One region of the Burkholderia sp. IDO3 genome, then DNA from elsewhere that is predicted to be linked to it. Evidence: predicted binding sites of a transcription regulator. Region 1 holds the regulator's gene; the other holds the start of a gene.
The links. The regulator FliA, encoded in region 1, starts transcription of late flagellar genes. The targets are predictions, from matches to a motif close to CTAAAGTTTNNNNNNNNNNNGCCGNTA.

Region 1 (7,499 bases):
ACGCACTTCGCCGTCGCGCTGCAATACACGGATGGCGAGATGCGCGCGCCGAAGGTCGTCGCGAAGGGCGTGAACCTCGTCGCCGCACGCATCCGCGAGCTCGCGGCCGAGCACAACGTGCCGCTGCTCGAAGCGCCGCCGCTCGCGCGTGCGCTGTATCACAACGTCGAACTCGAACGCGAGATTCCCGGCTCGCTGTACTCGGCCGTCGCCGAGGTGCTTGCGTGGGTCTACCAGCTCAAGCGCTTCCGCGCGGAAGGCGGCGCGTTCCCGGCGGCGCCGGTCGATCTCGTCGTGCCGGCCGAGCTCGACCAGGGCACGTCGGTGCCGGCCGACGACGCGCGCGAGGAAGCCGACGACGCACTAGGCACGCGAGGCGCGGCATGAGCACCCCGACCACCGGCCTGTTCGGCAAGCGCCCGAACCCGTTCGCCGGCACCAACCTGCGCGCGCTCGCCGGCCCGATCCTCATCTGCATGATCCTGGGGATGATGATCCTGCCGCTGCCGCCGATGCTGCTGGATCTGCTGTTCACGTTCAACATCGCGCTGTCGGTGATGGTGCTGCTCGTCAGCATGTATACGATGAAGCCGCTCGATTTCGCGGCATTCCCGAGCGTGCTGCTGTTCTCGACGCTGCTGCGCCTGTCGCTGAACGTCGCGTCGACGCGCGTGGTGCTGCTCGAGGGCCACACCGGCCCCGACGCGGCCGGCCAGGTGATCGAGGCGTTCGGCCACTTCCTCGTCGGCGGCAACTTCGCGGTCGGCATCGTCGTGTTCGTGATCCTGATGATCATCAACTTCATGGTCATCACGAAGGGCGCGGGGCGGATCGCCGAAGTGTCCGCGCGCTTCACGCTCGACGCGATGCCGGGCAAGCAGATGGCGATCGACGCCGACCTGAACGCGGGCCTCATCAACGAAGAGCAGGCGCGCAAGCGCCGCACCGCGGTCGCGCAGGAAGCCGAGTTCTACGGGTCGATGGACGGCGCGTCGAAGTTCGTGCGCGGCGACGCGATCGCCGGCCTGATCATCATGGCGATCAACGTGATCGGCGGGCTGATCGTCGGGATGGTCCAGCACGACATGAGCTTCGCCGCGGCGGGCACCAACTACACGCTGCTGACGATCGGCGACGGCCTCGTCGCGCAGATTCCGTCGCTCGTGATCTCGACGGCGGCCGGCGTGATCGTGTCGCGCGTCGCGACCGACGAGGACATCGGCACGCAGATCACCGGCCAGTTGTTCGCGAACCCGCGCGTGCTGGTCATCACCGGCTCGATCATCGTGCTGATGGGGCTGATCCCGGGCATGCCGCACTTCGCGTTCCTCGCGCTCGGCGGCGGCGCGATCTGGCTGGCGCGCACCCAGACCCGCCGCGCGGCGGCCCGCGTGGCGGCCGGCGACGTGACCGAGATCGCGCCGCCCGCCGCGCTGCCGGGAGAAAGCCACGAAGCGACCTGGGACGACGTGCAGCTGATCGATCCGCTCGGCCTCGAAGTCGGCTACCGGCTGATTCCGCTCGTCGACAAGAACAGCGACGGCGAGCTGCTCAAGCGCATCAAGAGCATCCGCAAGAAATTCGCGCAGGAAATCGGCTTCCTGCCGCCGGTGATCCACATCCGCGACAACCTCGAGCTGCGGCCGAACGCGTACCGGATCGCGCTGAAGGGCGTCGAGATCGGTACCGGCGAGGTGTTCCCCGGCCAGTGGCTCGCGATCAACCCGGGCCAGGTGACGGCCGCGCTGCCGGGCGCGCTCACGCAGGATCCGGCGTTCGGGCTGCCGGCCGTGTGGATCGACGTCGCGATGCGCGAGCAGGCGCAGGTGTACGGCTACACGGTGGTCGATGCGAGCACGGTGGTCGCGACGCACCTGAACCATCTGGTCGTCCAGCATGCGGCCGAACTGCTCGGCCGCCAGGAAGTGCAGGCGCTCGTCGAGCGCACCGGCAAGGACGCGCCGTCGCTCGTCGAGGATCTCGTGCCGAAGACGATCTCGCTCACGACGCTGCAGAAAGTGCTGCAGAACCTGCTCGACGAAGGCGTGCCGATCCGCGACATGCGCACGATCCTCGAATCCGTGTCCGAACACGCGGGCCGCGGCGACGCGTACGAGATCACCGCCGCGGTACGGCTGTCGCTCGGCCGGGCGATCACGCAGCAGTGGTATCCGGGCGCGGGCGAGATGCAGGTGATGGGTCTCGATTCGAATCTCGAGCGCGTGCTGTCGCAGGCGCTCGCCACCGGCGCAAATCCGGGCCTCGAGCCGGGCCTTGCGCACAACCTTCTGACCGGCACGCAGCAAGCGATGCTGCGTCAACAGAATCTCGGGCTGCCGCCCGTGCTGCTCGTGCAGCACGCGTTGCGCGCGATGCTCGCGCGTTTCCTGCGCCGCAGCCTGCCGCAATTGAAAGTGCTGTCGTACGCCGAAGTGCCGGATACACGCACGATCAAAGTCGTTAACGTCATCGGGGGTCCCGCTTGAACATTCGCAAATTCACCGGCGCGACCAGCCGCGACGCGCTTCGCCTCGTGCGCGAAGCACTCGGCGCCGACGCCGTCGTGCTGTCGAACCGCACGCTCGATGACGGTAGCGTCGAAATCGTTGCACTCGCCGATTCGGACCTCGCCGCGGTCGCGCCGTCGGCTGCCGTCCGCCCGCGCGCGAGCGCGCCGCGGCCGGAGTCCGTGCCGGCCGCCGCGGTGCCGGGCATCGTGTCGCGCCCGGGCGCCGCGCCCGCACGTCCGGCCGGCAATCCGTATGCCGCCGGCGCCGGCGGCCTGCCGGACGTGTTCTCGTCGGTGTTCGGCGCCAGCGCCGAAGCGGCGGAGCCGGCCGCGTTCGACGCCGACACGAATGCGCCGGCCGAGCTGTCGCCGTCGCGCGCCGCGTCGGCGTCCGCAGCCACCGCGCCCGCGACGCCCTCCGAACCCGCGCCGTGGCTCGTCGAGCATGCGAAGCGCCTGACGCAGCAGCGCGACGCGCTGATGATCCGTACCCACGCGGCACCCGCCGCGCCGCAAGCGCCGGCCCCCGCACCGCAGGACGCGGCGCCGGCCGGCTGGGCGCGCGACATCGTGCGCGACGCCGAACGCCGGATGCCGGCCGCGACCGCGGCCACCGCCCGTACGAACGACACCGCCGCCGCCCGTGCGAACGACGCGGACGCCGCGAAGCCGGCCGAGCGCGCGCGCCTGTCCGCCGACGCGGCCGCCGTGGTCGCCGACGCCGTGAAGTCGCGTATCGAAAGCGTCGTCAACGACACGGTGATGCACGAGCTCGGCGCGATGCGCGGGATGATGCAGGAGCAGTTCGACAGCCTGATGTGGCACGATCGCCAGCGCCGCAGCCCGGTGCACGGCGCGCTGACCAAGCACCTGTTCGCGGCCGGCTTCTCCGCGCAGCTCGTGCGGATGCTGGTCGACAACCTGCCGCCGGGCGACGGCACGCAGACCTTCGAGCAGGCTCTCGAATGGGCGCAGTCGGTGCTCGCGGCGAACCTGCCGGTGCTCGACAGCGAGGATGCGCTGATGGAGCGCGGCGGCGTGTTCGCGCTGATGGGGCCGACCGGCGTCGGCAAGACGACCACCACCGCGAAGCTCGCCGCGCGCTGCGTGATGCGCTTCGGCGCGAGCAAGGTCGCGCTGCTGACCACCGACAGCTACCGGATCGGCGGTCACGAGCAACTGCGCATCTTCGGCAAGATCCTCGGCGTGCCGGTGCACGCGGTGAAGGATGCGGGCGATCTCGCGCTCGCGCTGTCCGAACTGCGCAACAAGCACATCGTGCTGATCGACACGATCGGCATGAGCCAGCGCGATCGCGCGCTGTCCGACCAGATCGCGATGCTGCACGGCGCGAACGCGCCGGTGCAGCGCCTGCTGCTGCTCAACGCGACGAGCCACGGCGACACGCTCAACGAAGTCGTCCAGGCGTACCGCAGCGCGGGCGAGCATCCGCAGGCGGCATCTCCGGGCCTCGCCGGCTGCATCCTGACCAAGCTCGACGAGGCGACGCACCTGGGCGGCGTGCTCGACACGGTGATCCGCTACAAGCTGCCCGTTCACTACGTGTCGACCGGCCAGAAGGTGCCGGAGAACCTGTATGTCGCGACGACCCGCTTCCTGCTGAAAAGCGCGTTCTGTGTGCCGCGCGACGGCTCGCCCTTCGTGCCGCAGGACGAGGACATGCCGACGCTGCTTTCCGCACTGACCGTACGTTCCACCGCCGAACTGCACGAGGTGCGATTTGGATAAACGGATCATCGACCAGGCCGAAGGGCTGCGCCGCCTGCTGGCCGGACGCGCGTCGCGCGTCGTCGCGGTGACGGGCGGCCCGGCGGGCGTCGGCTGCACCACCACCGTCGTGAACCTCGCGGCGGCGCTGGCCGCGCTCGGCAAGGACGTGCTCGTCGTCGACGAGCGCGCCGGCGCGCGTTCGGCCACCGCGACGCTCGCGGGCGCACGGCTGCGCGACGGCGAACGCACGCGGGTGGCCGCCGGCTTCGGCCTGTGCGCGGCCGGGCAGGGCGGCTACAGCGATGCGCAGTTGAGCGACTTCATCGACGGCCAGGCCGACATCGTGCTGGTCGATGCGCGGCCCGGCGCCGACGGCGCGCTCTCGGCGCTCGCGCGCGAGGCGCACGACGTGCTGATCGTCACGCGGGTTTCCGCGAAGGCGATCACCGAAGCCTACGCGTGCATGAAGCGCCTGCACTTCGCGCAAGCGCTCGCGCAGTTCCGCGTGCTGACCAACCACGTCGGCAACCACGCGGACGCGAAGACCGCCTTCGACAACCTGGCGGGCGTCGCGAACCGCTACCTGACGGTGTCGATCGCGGATGCCGGCTGCGTGAGCGCCGACCCGCTCGTCGAGCGGGCGCGCGAACTGATGCACACCGCGGTCGACGCGTTCCCGTCGTCGGCGGCCGCGCGCGACTACCGGCAGATTGCCGCCGACTTGCTGTACTGGCCGATGCGCCCGCGTTCGGGGGCGGGCCGCGCCGTCCACGCGGGCGGCAAGCCGTCGTACGAGGCGAGTGCGGCCCACGCCGCGTGAGCGAAGGAGAGAGCCATGATGTACAACGCTCAAGGAAAGATGACCCAGGCCGACGTGCTCGCGCAATACGCGCCGCTCGTGCGGCGCCTGGGGTTGCAGCTCGTCGCGAAGATGCCGGCGAGCGTCGATCTCGACGACCTGATCCAGGCCGGCATGATCGGCCTGATGGATGCGGCCGGCCGCTACAAGGAAGACCAGGGCGCGCAGTTCGAGACCTATGCGACGCAGCGCATTCGCGGCGCGATGCTCGACGAGCTGCGCAGCAACGACTGGCTGCCGCGCAGCCTGCGCAAGACGTCGCGCGAGGTCGAGCACGCGGTGCACCAGGTCGAGCAGCAGCTCGGCCGCTCGGCGAGCGAGGCCGAGATCGCGCAGCACCTGAAGATGCCGCTCGACGAATACCAGGGGATGCTGCAGGACCTGCACGGCAGCCAGCTCATCTACTACGAGGATTTCGACCGCGCGGCCGACGACGAGCCGTTCCTCGACCGCTATCGCGTCGATCACGCCGATCCGCTGTCGGCGCTGCTCGACGACCATCTGCGCGATGCGCTCGTCGACGCGATCGAGCGGCTGCCCGAGCGCGAGAAGCTGCTGATGTCGCTGTATTACGAGCGCGGGCTGAACCTGCGCGAGATCGGCGCGGTGCTCGAAGTCAGCGAGTCGCGCGTGTGCCAGCTGCACAGCCAGGCCGTTGCGCGGCTGCGCGCGCGGTTGCGCGAACAGGCGTGGGTCGGCGCGGAAACCTGACCCTTTCATTGTGCCCACGCGCGCCGACGCCGCGCGTGCCGCGCAATTCTCGCGCCGATTTGCTACAATCCCTCCCGTTTTCCGAGGAGCGTTGCGACGGACCTTCTGCGTCCGCCAGGCTCGGAGAGCTTCACCAAGCAGCCGTGCGGCGAGATGTTGGATGCGCGCCGGCCCCGCTTCCTGAACGGCGCTCACGTCACCAATCTAGAAACTTTTTAGAAAGGAGGGCGTGATGAACGCCATTATCGATTCCCAGGCTTCCAAGGATTACGTCGTCGCCGACATGGCGCTTGCCGGCTGGGGCCGCAAGGAACTGAACATCGCCGAGACCGAAATGCCGGGCCTCGTGCAGATCCGCGACGAATACAAGGCGCAGCAGCCGCTGAAGGGCGCGCGCATCGCGGGCTCGCTGCACATGACGATCCAGACCGGCGTGCTGATCGAGACGCTGAAGGCGCTCGGCGCCGATGTCCGCTGGGCGTCGTGCAACATCTTCTCGACGCAGGACCACGCGGCTGCCGCGATCGTCGAATCGGGCACGCCGGTGTTCGCGTTCAAGGGCGAGTCGCTCGACGAATACTGGGAGTTCTCGCACCGCATCTTCGAATGGCCGAACGGCGAATTCGCGAACATGATCCTGGACGACGGCGGCGACGCAACGCTGCTGCTGATCCTCGGCTCGAAGGCCGAGAAGGACCGTTCGGTGATCGCGAAGCCGACCAACGAGGAAGAAGTCGCGCTGTACAAGTCGATCGCGACGCACCTCGACGCCGACCCGACCTGGTACTCGACGCGTCTCGCGCACATCAAGGGCGTAACCGAGGAAACCACGACCGGCGTGCACCGCCTGTACCAGATGGAAAAGGACGGCCGCCTGCCGTTCCCGGCGTTCAACGTGAACGACTCGGTCACCAAGTCGAAGTTCGACAACCTGTACGGCTGCCGTGAATCGCTCGTCGACGGCATCAAGCGCGCGACCGACGTGATGATCGCGGGCAAGGTCGCGGTCGTCGCGGGCTACGGCGACGTGGGCAAGGGCTGCGCGCAATCGCTGCGCGGCCTCGGCGCGACCGTGTGGGTCACCGAAATCGATCCGATCTGCGCGCTGCAGGCGGCGATGGAAGGCTACCGCGTCGTGACGATGGAATACGCGGCCGACAAGGCCGACATCTTCGTGACGGCGACCGGCAACTTCCACGTGATCGGCCACGATCACATGAAGGCGATGCGCCACAACGCGATCGTCTGCAACATCGGCCACTTCGACTCGGAAATCGACGTCGCGTCGACCCGCCAGTACCAGTGGGAAAACATCAAGCCGCAGGTCGACCACATCATCTTCCCGGACGGCAAGCGCGTGATCCTGCTGGCCGAAGGCCGCCTGGTGAACCTCGGCTGCGCGACCGGCCACCCGTCGTTCGTGATGTCGAACTCGTTCGCGAACCAGACGCTCGCGCAGATCGAACTGTTCGTGCGCGGCGCCGAGTACGAAAACAAGGTGTACGTGCTGCCGAAGCACCTCGATGAAAAGGTCGCGCGCCTGCACCTCGCGCGCATCGGCGCGAACCTGTCCGTGCTGTCGGACGAGCAGGCTTCGTACATCGGCGTGCAGAAGGACGGCCCGTTCAAGCCGAACCACTACCGCTACTGATGCGTCGCCGCCGCCGTGCCGCGCACGCCCCGCTACGG
Region 2 (7,499 bases), 370 kb from region 1:
GTTGCTCGCGTTCACGAGCTGGCCGTTTTCATCGACGTGCAGGTTGCCCGCGCGCGTGTACGCCTCGCCGCCGTCGGCTGTCTGCACCGACAGCCAGCCGGGGCCCTGCACCGCGACGTCGAGCGGGTTGCCGGTGCGCGTGATCGGGCCCGGCGTGTAATCCGCGCCGGGCGTCGACGCAAGCACGTAGGTCCGCGTCGTCGTCGGGTCGACGTTGCCGCCGTCGCCGAAATTCATCGGCACCGCGCGGTAGGTCGCGAGCTGCGCGCGAAAACCCGTCGTCGATGCGTTCGCGAGGTTGTTCGCGACGATCGCCTGCTGGTCGAGCGACTGCGACGCGCCCGTCATCGCCGTGTAGATCAGTCGGTCCATGGCTGCCGGTTATCCGCGCGTTACAGGTTGATGAGCGTCTGGTCGACGGTCTGCTGCGTCTTGATCGTCTGCGCGTTCGCCTGGTAGTTGCGCTGCGCGGTGATCAGGTTGACCAGCTCCGACGTCAGGTCGACGTTCGAGTTCTCGAGCGCGCTGCCCTGCAGCGAACCGTGGTTCGTGGTGCCCGGCGCGGAGATCTGCGGCACGCCCGACTCGGCGCTTTCCGCATACTGGTTGCCGCCGAGGTTGATCAGCCCGTTCGGGTTGTTGAAGTTGGCGAGCGCGATCTGCCCGAGCACCGCCGTCTGGCCGTTCGAGTAGTTGCCGGTCAGCTTGCCGTCGGTACCGATCGAGTAGGTCGTCAGCGTGCCGCTCGCGTAGCCGTCCTGCGCGAGGTTGTTCACGCCGTCCTTGCCGCCGTACTGCGTGGTGCCGGTCAGGTCGAGCGTCATGGTCTGCGGCGTCGCCGAGCCGTCCGTGTTCGGCACTTCGAACTGGAACTGGCCGAGCGATGCGGTCGGCGCGGCCGGCGTGCCCGTCGTCGTACCCTGGATCGCGCCCGACGAGTCGAACGTGACCGTGCCGAGATCCGTCGGGGCGCCGCCCTGCACGCCCGCGTAGGCTTCCCACGTGCCGGCGTCCGACTTCACGAAGTACATGCTGACGGCCTGCGAGCCGCCGAGCGAGTCGTACACCTGGATCGACGTCGAGTAGTTGTACGTCGTGTTGTCCGACGGATCGATCGGCGATTTCGCGGGCGTCGTGTCCTGCGAGTTCAGGTTGAACTGGGCCGAGATCCTGGTCGTCGCGGTCGGCGCGATGTTGGTCGTCGGCGCCTGCAGCGCCACCGTCTGCGACGTGTTGATCACACCGTTCTTGTCGGCGGCATAGCCCATCAGGTTCATGCCCTGCGCGTTGACGATGTAGCCGTTCTTGTCGCGCTGGAACGTGCCGTCGCGCGTGTACGTCGTCACGCCGTTGTTCGTCATCTGGAAGAAGCCGTTGCCGTTGATCGCGACGTCGAGCGACGAGCTCGTCGTGTTGATCGCGCCCTGGCTGAACTGCTGCTGCACCGACGCGAGCGACGTGCCGATCCCGATCTGCGTGTTGAGCGACGTCGCGATCGAGTTCGCGTACATGTCGGCGAACTGCGCGGTGCTCGACTTGAAGCCGACCGTGTTCGCGTTCGCGATGTTGTTGCCGATCACGTCCAGCGCGTTCGATGCGCCGGCGAGGCCGCTCAGACCCTGTTGATAACCCATTTCGGTCTCCGTTTCGAGAAATCTGGATCAGTTGGTAGTGGCGCCGCCGGACGACGACGTGGACGACGAAGACGACGTGGTGTTCGGGTAGATCGACGCGACCTGGGTGAGCCCCACGGTCGTGCCGTTCGACAGCATGAGCCCGGCGGTCCCGTCCGCCTGCTTGATCACGCTCTGCACCTGCGCGGCCGCCAGCGTCGTCGCGGTCTGCTGCGTGCCGGTGCTGTCGGTGTAGGTCGCGCTGACCGTATACGCGCCGTCGGGCAGCGTGTTGCCCGCCGCGTCGGTCGGCGTCCAGTTGAACGGCACCGTGCCGGCCGACTGCGCGCCCGCGTTGATCGTGTTGACCACGACGCCCGAGCTGTTCTTCACGGTGATCGTCAGGTTCGACACGTCGTTCGCGAGCGACACGCCGAACGGCGACGACGCGCCGTCCTTCACCGCGACGCCGTTGCCCGGCGCGAGCACGTTCGTGCCGATCAGCAGCGCGGCCTGCGTCTGCTGGCCGGCCGCGAGCTGCGTCGACAGCGACGTGAGCGACGTGTTCAGCTGCGCGATGCCGCTCACCGTGTTGATCTGCGCGAGCTGCGACGTCATCTGCGAACTGTCGACGGGGCTCGTCGGATCCTGGTTCTGCAGCTGCGTGACGAGCAGCTTCAGGAACGTCGACTGCAGGTCGCTCGCCGACGTGCCGGTGCTCGACACGTTGTTGGTGTTCATCGTGTCGGTCGGCAACGTCGACACGTTGGCGCCGTTGCCGCCGATCGTCGTGCTGGAGGATGTCATCCTGGGTGGCCTTCTGTCGGAACTGTCGGGTCTGTAAGGTCGCGCGCGGCTCAGGAGCCGATCGTCAGCGTCTTGAGCATCAGCGTCTTCGCGGTGTTCAGCGTCTCGACGTTCGCCTGGTACGAGCGCGACGCCGAAATCATGTTCACCATTTCCTGCACCGGGTCGACGTTCGGCATCTGCACGTAGCCGTTCGCGTCGGCGGCCGGGTTCGCCGGGTCGTAGGTCGACTTCATCGGCGACGGGTCGTCCACCACCTTCGACACGCGCACGCCGCCCACGCCCTGGCCGGACGCGGTGCGCACGCCGCCGAGCGGGTCGGTTTCGAACACGACCTGCTTGGCCTTGTACGGCTTGCCGTCGGGGCCGGTCGCGCTGTCGGCGTTCGCGAGGTTCGACGCGGTGACGTTCAGGCGCTGCGACTGCGCGGACAGCGCCGAACCGGCGACGCCGAAGATGTTCATCAACGAGGGCATGGAGGCTCCTTGTTCGGGTGCGCAAGCGCCGCGCGCTTACGAGTTCGTCGAGATCGCGGCGATCATCGCCTTGATCTGCTGGGTCATCACGGTCATCCCGGTTTCGTAGTGCAGCGCGTTGTCCGCGAACTGCACGCGCTCGACGTCGAGATCGACCGTGTTGCCGTCGAGCGACGGCTGCAGCGGCATCCGGTACTGCGCGCGGCCGTAGTCGTCGGCCGGGCCGCCGGTCGGCATCAGCTTCGCGGCGCCGGCCATGTGGCCGGGCGCCGTGGACACCATCGTCATCCCGCTCGTCACGCCGGCCGGCTGCGCCATCGGCAACTGCGCGGCGTTGCCCGGCGCGACGCCGCCGTCGGCCTGCTTCAGCGAGCGCGCGAGCGTCGACGCGAAATTGACGTCGCGGGCCTGGTAGCCGGGCGTATCGGCGTTCGCGATGTTCGACGACAGCAGTTCCTGCCGGTAGGCGCGTACGTCGAGCGCCTGCCGGCCGAACGCGAATTCGGCATCGAGTTTGTCCAGCATGTGTGCGTCTCTCCGTATGAAGCGCTGCACGCCCGTCGGGCCGGATGGCGACCCAAGAGGCTTTTTTCCATGACAGCGATGGTAGGCGGCGCGCGCAACCGGCAATCGGGCGAATAACGCGGCAAAGGCCCCCTCTATTCGTCGTTTGCGCGGCGGCCCCGCTCCCTAGAATGCGAATCGGATCAACGGATCGAGGACACGGCGATGACAGGCAGCGCACTTCGCGGGGACGACCGGCGCGGCACACGCGTGCCGCGTGCGTTCGCGCTCGCCGCGGCGCTGTGGCTCGCCGTGCCGGCCGCGCGCGCGGACGACGGGATGATCGTGATTCCCGGACGCGGCGAGACGGCCGAAACCGCGCTCGCGCAGGCGAACGCGGCAAGCGGCGGGCAGTTCGGCGGGAATGTCGGGCATGCCGGCGCCGGGGCGGGCATCGCGCCCGAAACGGCAGGAAATGCGTACCGGCCAACGCCAGGCATGACCGGGGCGGCCGGAGCCGGCTACGCGGCGCAGCCGGGTAGCGCGACGGTCGCGACGAACCCGCCGCCGGCCTCGACCTACGCGGCGGCCCGCGCGAACGCCGGTTATGGCAACGCGCCGCGCGCCGTCGATCCGGCCGGCGTCGCGACGGTCGTCGCCGGCGCGGCCGAGCCCGCGTCGAACATGGCGCGGCTCGCGCGACAGCCTGCGATCGCCGCACGCGCCGCCACGGCGCCGCGCGCGCCGGCGACTTCCGCCAATGCCGCCAACACCGCCAACGCGGCGGCGCCCGCGCCCGCGGCAGCGGCCCATCCCGCCCCGCTGCCGGGCCAGCAAGACCCCGAAGCGATCCGGCGCACGGCGCTCGCGTTCCTGCAGCAGCAGATCGCCGGCCTGCCGGGCAAGACCACCGCGACCGTCGCGCCGGCGTTTCCGCGCGGGCTCGCCACGTGCACGACGCTCGAACCGTTCCTGCCGACCGGCGCGCGCCTGTGGGGCCGCACGACGGTGGGCGTGCGCTGCGCGGGCGAACGGCCGTGGACCGTCTATCTGCAGGCGAAGGTCACGGTGCAGGCCACCTATTACGTCGCCGCGCGGCAGATCACGCCCGGCGAGCCGCTCACCGCGGCCGATCTCGTCGCGCGCGACGGCGACCTGACGGTGCTGCCGCTCGCGGTGATCACCGATCCCGCGCAGGCGGTCGGCGCGACCGCGCTCGCCCGCATCTCGGCCGGGCTGCCGCTGCGCCAGGACATGCTGAAGAGCGCGGCGTCGGTATCGGCCGGCCAGACGGTGCGGGTGGTGGCAGCCGGGCCCGGCTTCACGATCTCGGCCGAAGGCAGCGTGCTCGCGAATGCGGCCCCGGGCCAGTCGGTGCGGGTCAGGATGGCGGCGGGCCAGATCGTCACGGCGATCGTCAAGGACGCCGGCACCGTGGAGATTCCGCTGTAGGGACGGATGACCGCGCAAGATTGCAAAGAATTGTTTATTCGAAGTATTTCGGGCTCGCGATGCTAAAGTTCGGGCCGGCCCGGCCGTTATCTGGGTCAAACCGTACAGGAAACCCATCGTGAAGATCGATTCCACTCCGAACCCGAGCCCACTTGCGCCGACCGGCAACGGCGCGACCCGCGCGCAATCCGGCGCGGCTTCGTCGACGTCCGCGCAGGCGGCCGACGCAGGATCGACCGGCGGCGACACGACCGTGAACCTGTCGGGCCTGTCCGGCCAACTGCGCTCGGCGTCGGCATCGGGCGACGCCGACATCGACACGGCGCTCGTCCAGTCGATCAAGGACGCGCTGAACAACGGCACGCTGACGGTCGACGTGAACAAGATTGCCGACGGCGTATTGAATACCGCCCGCGACCTGCTGCAACAGCAGCGTCCGCAGGGCAACTGAGCCGGATGGGGGCCTGTCACGCCCCGGCCGGTCCCCCGGTTTGCCGGTGCGCCGACACGCGCGCCGGCGCGACGAGCATGATGCGATGAGAGAAGAGCTGCTGGCCACGGTCAACGACGAACACGCGACGGTCGAGGCGTTCGCGTCGCTGCTCGCCTACGAGGAAAAGGCGCTGACGACGCCCGAGCCGCTGGACATGCTGCCCGGCATCGTCGAGAAGAAAACCGCGCTGCTCGACCGGCTCGCGCTGCTCGAACGCGCGCGCGACACGCAGTTGTCCGCGCTCGGCTTTCCGGCCGGCAAGAAAGGGATGGATCAGGCCGCCGAGCGCGATGCGCGCCTCGCCGGCCGCTGGCAATTGCTGCTGCAGGCCGCCGAACGCGCGCGCCAGGCCAATGCGAACAACGGGATGCTGATCCGGATCCGGATGGACTACAACGAGCGCGCGCTTGCCGTGCTGCGCTCGGCGCCCGCGCCGAGCGGCGTCTACGGGCCGGACGGGCGCGTGTCGGCGCTGATGCGCTGACGTGCCGATGCGCAAGCGGGCCGCGCGGTGATCCGGTCGCCGCGCGCCGTCTCCCGCCCGACTCCCCCCTTCACAGCAGCGGACAGGCAGTGACCTGCGTGCCGCGTTCCACGCAAAGCCGCTCGTAGTCGCGCAGATACGCGCGCTCGTCGTCGTCCAGCAGTTCGAGATCGATCAGGTCCCAGTCGTAGCCGACCGTCACGATGTTCTCGAACGCGACGGTATCCGACGCGTCGTCCGCGTGCACGATCACGATGTTCTCGATCCGCACGCCGCCCTTGCCCGGCACGTAGATGCCCGGTTCGACCGAAATCACCGCATTCGGCACCAGCCCGTACTTCGCGCCCGGCGCGAACCGCACGCCGCCTTCGTGCACGTGGATCCCGACGCCGTGCCCGGTGCCGTGGCCGAAATCGTAGCCGTGGTCGCGGCACACCTGCCGCACGGCCGCATCGACGTCGCCGCCCGTCGCCGTTTTCGGGAAGCGCGTGACGAGCCCCTTGACGCAGGCCTTCAGCGCGACGGTGTAGATCTCGCGCTGCCACGGCTGCGCCACCGTGTCCGCCCGCGTGCGGCGCAGCACGACGCGCGTGCAGTCCGTCGCGAAGCCGGCGTCGTAGTACGCGCCGCTATCCAGCAGCACCAGGTCGCCTTCGGTCAGCCCGACGTCGGCGCTCGCGGCCGTGTAGTGCGCGAACGCGCTGTTCGCGCCGTTCGCGGCGATCGACGGGAACGTCAGCGCGAGCGCCGAGCGTGCGCCGTACGCGTCGTTGATCGTGCGCGCGAGATCGTATTCGGTAGCGCTTTGCCCCGGTTCGCCGGCCTTCGCCCAGCGCATCGTCTCGGCGATCGCCGCCGAACTGCGCGCGAACGCATCGCGGAAGCGGTCGAGCACGGCCGGCGTCTTGCTGGCGCGCATCGCCTCGACCGGATTGAAATCGGCGTGGCGCGCCTGCGGCCACACGCGGCGCACCGACTCGACGAGCGCGCAGTTGACCGATTCGAAGCCGTAGCACACGTGGTCGACCGCGAATGGCGCGAGGAAGCGTTCGAGTTCGGCGAAGTCGCGCCGGATCACGTGCAGCGCCGGATACGACGCCAGCTCGACCGGGCACCGGTCGCAGCCTTCCGGCAAAAACAGCGCGACCTGCTCGCCGATCGCGAACAGGAAGCCCAGGTGCGACGACGCATTCGGGATGTGATAGCCGCGGCTGTTCAGCAGATACGCGAGGTCGTCCGATGCGCAGGTGAAGAACGCGGTCTTGCCGTGCGCCGCACCGGTGTGCGCGGCGAGCCGCGCGTTCAGCGTGGCGAGGTTCCGCGCGACGCTCGCGCCGGTCATGGCTTCCGGCAGCTCGAAGATCGGCCGCTCGACCACCCAGCCCGGCAGCGCGATCGCGCGGTCGATCTCGCGCTCGGCGAGGCTCGCCCATTCCAGCCGCGCGGCCCGGGTCTGCTCGACCAGCCGGTCGCGCTGTCCGACGCTGATCCGCAGCGCGTCGTAGCCGATCCGTTCGAGCCTGCCCGCACCCGCGACCAGCCAGTCGGCCAGCGCCTGCCAGATCGTCACGTTCATGCCGAGCTTCTCGATGTGCACGCGCGCCGGATCGCACTGCTGCTCGGCCTGCAGGTGATAGCGGCCGTCGACGAACAGCACGAAGCGCGGCACG

Region 2: the regulator FliA is predicted to act here: its motif matches at 4,915-4,941, upstream of flgM (flagellar biosynthesis anti-sigma factor FlgM).

What each region holds. Positions count from the first base shown of each region.
Region 1 covers NZ_CP028963.1:204,376-211,874, forward strand. Annotated here, with positions in the region: gene flhB (flagellar biosynthesis protein FlhB) at 1-387, shown strand, start outside; gene flhA (flagellar biosynthesis protein FlhA) at 384-2,486, shown strand; gene flhF (flagellar biosynthesis protein FlhF) at 2,483-4,258, shown strand; gene DCN14_RS15355 (AAA family ATPase) at 4,251-5,060, shown strand; gene DCN14_RS15360 (RNA polymerase sigma factor FliA) at 5,076-5,810, shown strand; S-adenosyl-L-homocysteine riboswitch at 5,888-6,010, shown strand; gene ahcY (adenosylhomocysteinase) at 6,043-7,461, shown strand.
Region 2 covers NZ_CP028963.1:3,423,978-3,431,476, forward strand. Annotated here, with positions in the region: gene flgF (flagellar basal-body rod protein FlgF) at 1-372, opposite strand, end outside; gene flgE (flagellar hook protein FlgE) at 393-1,634, opposite strand; gene DCN14_RS30780 (flagellar hook assembly protein FlgD) at 1,662-2,420, opposite strand; gene flgC (flagellar basal body rod protein FlgC) at 2,471-2,896, opposite strand; gene flgB (flagellar basal body rod protein FlgB) at 2,933-3,421, opposite strand; gene flgA (flagellar basal body P-ring formation chaperone FlgA) at 3,626-4,852, shown strand; gene flgM (flagellar biosynthesis anti-sigma factor FlgM) at 4,971-5,303, shown strand; gene DCN14_RS30805 (flagellar protein FlgN) at 5,389-5,829, shown strand; gene DCN14_RS30810 (M24 family metallopeptidase) at 5,900-7,499, opposite strand, start outside.